Linked DNA regions of Cellulophaga algicola DSM 14237. The protein of the gene in region 2 binds, or shares a complex with, the protein of the main gene of each other region. Links are inferred from orthologs where the notes say so. Each region holds a gene or a part of one and is shown on either strand. Other genes may lie near its edges.

Region 1 (3,178 bases), 1.2 Mb from region 2 along the record:
GATAAGAGAGTTACCGAAGTGAAACGTGGTGAAAATAGAAATAGAACCTTAGTAAATAGTAATATAGTCGTTGCAGAAAAGTATTTAAATCTAAAAACGAACAATAGCGAAGCTATTCAAATCCCTGATAGTGTACTTCCAAACGAAAAAATCTCATTAGTACTTATTGCTGAAAACAGTGCGCTTGATATTACGGGTGCTACTAAAATAAGTGTAAATAGGTAGGGCAGTATTTTTATGTTTGATCTTATCTTAGTTGATTAATTTCATGGTGGCACAAGCAAAAATAGCCGCTGTTTCTGTTCTGAGTCGGTTTTCACCCAAAGAAACGGGCTTATAGCCTAATCTTAATGCTATTTCTATTTCAGAAGTACTAAAATCTCCTTCTGGACCAATAAGTATAAGGGCGTTATGGCTAGGTATTAAACGCTCTTTTAAATCTATTTTTTCAGTTTCCTCACAATGAGCTATAAAAAATTGTTGCTCTTCTTGGTGGGTGGGGTTGTTTTGTTCTATAAATGTTTTGGCACTAATTGGTTCATTTAATATTGGCTTATGAAACTGTAGCGACTGTTTCATGGCAGCCTGTAAGACCTTTTCCATACGGTCTAATTTTAAAACTTTCCGTTCTGAATTATCACAAATAATAGGAGTTATTTCTGTAACGCCAATTTCTGTTGCTTTTTCTAAAAACCATTCATAACGGTCGTTCATTTTTGTAGGCGCTACTACTAAATGTAATGCTGGACTATTTTTTTTATGATAAGTTTCTTTAATTATTTTTACGGCACATTTGCGTAAATCTGCGCGTAAAATTTCAGCTTCAAAAAGATATCCTTTTCCATTGGTGAGATGTAGTATGTCGCCCTCTTTTTTTCGGAGTACTTTTACAATGTGTTTGCTCTCTTCGGTCGGAAAAATAAACTCAGGGGTATCTTGATTTATATCTGGATTGTAAAAAAGTTGCATGCTTTTGGTTGTATTAAATTTTAGTTAGCGCGTGTTCTAGACCAAGCTCGATATAGAATTGTAATTCTTCTTCTGTTTTTATGCCATTAGAACTCACGTAAATAAATTCTTTAATCGGTTTCTTTGTGAAATCCATAGGACGAACATATTCTTTTTTTAAAATATCCTCCATTTTTGAGCTCAACACTCGGACCATTAAATCTTGTTTTATAACGCCAATCGTCATTTTTCCTTTGTATAGAAAAGCAATGCCGCCAAACATTCTTTTGGGAATAATCTCACTAGAAATTTCCTTAGGAAAATAGGCAAAAGATGCTTCAATACGTTTAGAGAGGTATTCGTTATAGGCCATTATTTTTCAGAATCAGTAAGTACATAACGAGCTTTCGCGCTGATGTCTTGATTTGAAAATAGCTTTTTTTTGTATTTTAAATACCCAACTATGCCAATCATCGCAGCATTATCCGTGCAGTATTCAAATTTAGGAATAAACGTTTCCCATCCGTATCGCTGTTCTGCATCTACTAAGGCTTTTCTGATCCCTGAGTTTGCAGAAACACCACCACCTATTGCAATTCTTTTTACGCCAGTTTGTTTTACCGCTTTTTTAAGCTTAGACATTAAAATATCTATTATGGTGTATTGTATAGAGGCGCAAATATCATCTCTATTTTCTACTAAGAAATTAGGGTTCTCTTTTACCTTTTTTTGACAGAAATAGAGAATGCTGGTCTTTAAACCGCTAAAGCTAAAATCTAGTTCGCCTACTTTGGGTTTAGGGAATGGAAAAGCTTTAGGATTCCCTAATTGCGCATACTTGTCAATCAATGGACCACCAGGATAAGGTAGCCCTAATATTTTGGCAGATTTATCAAAAGCTTCGCCTACCGCATCATCAAGAGTCTGACCTAGAATTTCCATATCAAAATAATCGCGTACAAGCACAATTTGGGTATGACCACCGCTAATTGTCATTGCTAAAAAAGGAAACGCTGGTTTTTTAGTATTTTCTTCTTCAATAAAATGCGCTAAAATATGCGCTTGCATATGATTTACTTCAATTAATGGGATGTTTAAACCCAGTGCTAAGGACTTAGCAAAGGAGGTTCCTACTAATAATGAACCCATAAGTCCAGGTCCGCGTGTAAAAGCTATGGCGGATAACTGTTTTTTATCGATATTTGCCTTAGCTAACGCTTGATGAACTACGGGAACTATGTTTTGTTGGTGTGCTCTTGACGCAAGTTCAGGAACAACACCGCCATATTCTTCATGAATTTTTTGTGTTGCGACCACGTTACTGAGTCTTTTATTGTTGTGTAAAACAGCAGCAGAAGTGTCATCACAAGAAGACTCAATGGCAAGTATATAAATTGTTTCGTTTTCCATGTAAATTGGAATAATAATTGGAGTGCAAAGATAAAACATAATAGTCCTATCAAAAAACTGGTTAAAATAATAGTTCGCTTCCTGCTGGTAATTTTTATTATCTGTGTTTTGACGACGCTTGTTTTTTCGCTCCCAGTAGTACAGACTTCATTAGCAGAAAAGGTTACCAAATCTATTAACGACAAGTATAAAACAGATATTTCTTTAGATAAGCTTAAAGTTTCTTTTATTACTTGGGATACAGATTTGAAAGGTGTGTTTATTAGAGATTACCAAAAAGACACACTTTTTTATGTTAAGAAGCTAAATACTTCAATTTTGAGTATTAAAAATCTTATTAATGGAGATTTGGAATTTGGGAAAATTACAATTGATGACCTTAATTTTAAGCTAAAAACGTATAAAGGTGAAACCAGTTCTAATATCAATGTCTTTATTGATAAACTAGATGATGGTAAGCCAAGAGATCCAGCAACACCACCTTTTTTGTTTACGGCAACAGATGTGGTAATCGAAAATAGTAAATTCACTTTTATAGATGAAAATTTAGAAAATTCTGATGTCTTAAATTTTACCGATTTAAGTATTGATGCAGAGGCTTTAAAAATATTAGGCCCTGAGGTTACTACCAATATACAGAATTTAGCGTTTAAGAGTAAACGCGATTTGGAAGTGGTACATATGGCTACTTCATTTAAATATACTAAAGAGCAAATGACCTTCGATTCATTAGAAATAAAGTCTAAAGAATCTGATTTAAAAGGAAGCTTAATAATGGATTATGGTCCAGGAGATTTCTTAGATTTCGTTAATAAAGTGA
Region 2 (3,262 bases):
GATGTTGGTTTATCCATTTGCTGTAAATATAAAAATAAGTCAATTAATATTGACAAACTACTATCATTAAAATGATAGTAAAAGCAAATTTACAACTTTTAACTTGTTAGGTCTTTTTCTTTTTGCAAGCGTTCTCGTTCTTTATATTCTTTCAGTTCAGCATCAATAGCATCTAAATCTATGCCGTGTACATGTTTATCAAATAATTTTACACGGATAAAATATACAATGGGTATGATTATCATACAGACACCCAATAAATAGAGTAGCTCGTTTTCGTCAACTTTACTAGACTCACCATATATGGCAACAAATAGTTGGAAAGCATACATGGCTATTGGTATTAGAATAGCATGATACCACCAATTTTTACAAGTGATAAACCATACTACCAGTAAGTATAGAGGAACAATTTTGGCTAAATAATAGTACATGGCAACATAAACTTCACCATAGCCATTTTCTGTTATCATAATTCCAAAAAACCTGTAGGATGTATATTCTTCTCCCTGTGGTATGTATTTATAAGAATAAAAAATCAAAACTGAAAGTGAAACAAGTAGGGCTAATAAACCTTCGATTAATAATTTTTTTTTAATGGTGGCTTTATTTTTTTTCATCGACAATCTAATGGAATCATTAAAACAAACTTTAAAAACAGTAAAATATTGTATAAAAAAAGCAACTTACTTTTAAATAAGTTGCTCATACTATTTTTAAGTAAAACTAGGACTAACCTCCATAACCTGGTCTAGGCTTAATCAATTTTTTCTCAATACTATTTGTTTCATATAGTGAATCATCATCATTTGAGCTTGTAGAAGAACAAGAAGATAATGCGAATAATGTGATTGCAGCGATTGCTAGAAGGGATTTTTTTGTGTTCATCGTAATAATTTTAGTTGGTTTTTATTTTGATATAAACTTTGAGTAAAAAAAAGGACTAACCTCCATAACCTGGTCTAGGCTTAATCAATTTTTTCTCAATACTATTAGTTTCATATAATGAATCATCATCATTTGAGCTTGTAGAAGAACAAGAAGATAATGCGAATAATGCGATTGCTGCGATTGCTAGGAAGGATTTTTTTGTGTTCATCGTAATAATTTTAGTTGGTTTTTATTTGATTTTGATATAAACTTTGAGTAAAAAAAAAAGGACTAACCTCCATAACCTGGTCTAGGCTTAATCAATTTTTTTTCAATACTATTAGTTTCATATAGAGAATCATCATCATTTGAGCTTGTAGAAGTGCAAGAAGATAAAGCGAATAAAGCGATTGCAGCGATTGCTAGAAGGGATTTTTTTTGTGTTCATCGTAATAATTTTAGTTTGGTTATAATTTAATGTCAAAAAAACAAATGTAGGAAAATATATACGTATTATACTTTCTTACAATGTTAAATTAAACACTTTAACTTTAAAAACCTACATATTAACGATAAAAATTTTTTTTAACAGAAAAAACATACTAAAAATGCTAGCTAAGCGTTCGCGGCATTTTTTAATATTTTTTAATTGCTCTTATTTTGATTCCTTATGAGGGAATTTCAATAATCCTTGTAGTCTTATTTATAATTGTTATAGAAATATGAGTGGCATCTTCAGGAATTAAATTGGGTAATTTATCGGGCCATTCCATGAATACCCAATAATTAGAGTACAAGTAATCTTCCACGCCAAAATCTAAAGCTTCAGATTCATCATTTAATCTATAAAAATCAAAATGATAGGCTAAAGTATTGTTTTGAGCATCACTATATTCATTCACTATTCCAAAAGTGGGACTACTTGCTTCCCCTTGTCCTCCAAGTTCTTTTACAATAGCTTTTATTAAGGTGGTTTTACCAGCTCCCATTTCACCATGAAAGCATATTTTTTTAGAAGGCGAGTTTTCTATAATGAACTTGGCTATTTCTTTAATTTCCTCTTGCTTGTATTCCTTTTTCATATCATATTTTTAGAACATACAATTTTAAGGTATATATTTATGGCAAAAAAATTCCCTATTGAAAATTCTCCATAAGAAATTACTAAAGCTGAATTTGCTTTTAGCTGTTATTGTATTTTGTTTACCACTTATCCTGTATGCTTACCTATTAATTCCAGAAAATCAATACCTAGATCTTTACATTTTTCAGTATAAAGTAGAAGCGTTTAAGAATGCTCGTTTTTTTCTTTTTTTTCTTTTTCAAAAAGTTTATATAATTTTATTTATAACTATTTGGTTTCTTACCATTGCAGATTGGTGGCGCTATTTTTTACTTCCTTCTATTGTTTTAGTCATCCTTCAATTATACTCGATATTAGAAATAGAATATGGGCTTCAAGAAAATTATGTTGCGGTAGGCATTGGTATGGGTGTTTTTTACTCCATTTTATTGCATTTAGTACATGGGAAGTCAAAAATTTATTTCGCGAATACCATTCATATGATAACTTTTGATATTATTAAGTTATTATTTAACTATTCTAATGAAAAGAAGATTGTTAATTTAAAGCAAAAACTTATAGAGGAACAGGACTTTAATAATACGGTAAGTATTGAGAGAAATGATCTCAACTTTAAAGTAAAAACCTTAGAATCTTATTTAGCATATAATGGTAGCTTTATTTATTTGCATCTGATAAAGAGGTTTAATTCTAAAATAGAATATCTCATTGCAGCTTTATTAATTATGGCTCCAATTATATTAAAAATCTACAAATTAATACCTGATGATTTAGATAGCGTCATTAGATTTGGATCTATTGTTTATGACACACAATTTCTTACTTTAAATTTATTTTTATACTATTTTAGTATTAAATTTTTTCATATTTATTTGCTTAGCATATGGTTTTTTACTACAAAGACTATTTTAAAATATGGAATACTGTTTAATTTAATTATAGCAATTTTTCAAATGGTTCAAGTTTTAGACAATACGACAACTAAACTTGACGAAAATGAATTGTTTGCGGTTCTACCAATAATGATTCCTATTTTAATAACCTTTTTGTTGCTGCATAAAACCATAAAATACAAAAGTAAAAATGAAATTTTAAATGAAGAGATAGAGCAGGAGATTCAACAAGTTTTGACAGAATTAAATACTTTGGAGAATAATGAGAATAAATTAATTCAAGAATTAATACTTCTTAGAAATAATAAGAATATTCTAGACAAAGAAGATTATTTTAGGCGGCTGAAAGCGTTAAAATCTAAGCTTCAGAATAGCCTTGTGGATTAAATCAGTTTTTAAACTCTAATTTTATTTT

Evidence for each region.
Region 1: the proteins of tsaE (region 2) and tsaD are in contact, whole or in part, in a crystal structure (PDB 6N9A), measured with the Thermotoga maritima proteins. The link is inferred for Cellulophaga algicola DSM 14237 from one-to-one orthologs. Residues at the interface, in WP_004082108.1 of Thermotoga maritima: Leu37, Gly38, Lys46, Lys57, Val59, Lys60, Ser61, Thr63, Phe64, Thr65, Leu66, Met67, Val69, Pro71, Tyr82, Arg83, Leu84, Asp86, Asp88, Phe89, Asp93, Ile128, Asp130, Glu131, Arg134; in WP_004082750.1 of Thermotoga maritima: Cys10, Asp11, Arg49, His50, Leu82, Gly84, Gly135, Gly136, Glu154, Thr155, Leu156, Asp157, Asp158, Ser159, Glu162, Asp165, Lys166, Arg169, Leu170, Tyr175, Lys213, Thr214, Leu217, Tyr218, Gln221, Arg222, Asn324.

What each region holds. Positions count from the first base shown.
Region 1 is NC_014934.1:3,553,242-3,556,419, forward strand. What follows is about bases 340-3,178. They hold tsaD (tRNA (adenosine(37)-N6)-threonylcarbamoyltransferase complex transferase subunit TsaD), read right to left. Parts: upstream 2,359-3,178; coding sequence 1,321-2,358; downstream 340-1,320. Other genes in these bases: CELAL_RS15510 (16S rRNA (uracil(1498)-N(3))-methyltransferase), read right to left, coding at 340-969; CELAL_RS15515 (TfoX/Sxy family protein), read right to left, coding at 983-1,321; CELAL_RS15525 (translocation/assembly module TamB domain-containing protein), read left to right, coding at 2,467-3,178. In the rest of the region: CELAL_RS15505 (DUF1223 domain-containing protein), read left to right, coding at 1-225; more of CELAL_RS15510, read right to left, coding at 253-339.
Region 2 is NC_014934.1:4,763,911-4,767,172, reverse strand. Bases 246-3,168 are described here. They hold tsaE (tRNA (adenosine(37)-N6)-threonylcarbamoyltransferase complex ATPase subunit type 1 TsaE), read right to left. Parts: upstream 1,953-3,168; coding sequence 1,539-1,952; downstream 246-1,538. Other genes in these bases: CELAL_RS20705 (hypothetical protein), read left to right, coding at 2,011-3,168; CELAL_RS22030 (hypothetical protein), read right to left, coding at 944-1,099; CELAL_RS20715 (hypothetical protein), read right to left, coding at 246-620. Also shown: CELAL_RS20720 (alanine dehydrogenase), read right to left, coding at 1-17; more of CELAL_RS20715, read right to left, coding at 99-245; more of CELAL_RS20705, read left to right, coding at 3,169-3,234. UniProt on the Escherichia coli protein: Required for the formation of a threonylcarbamoyl group on adenosine at position 37 (t(6)A37) in tRNAs that read codons beginning with adenine.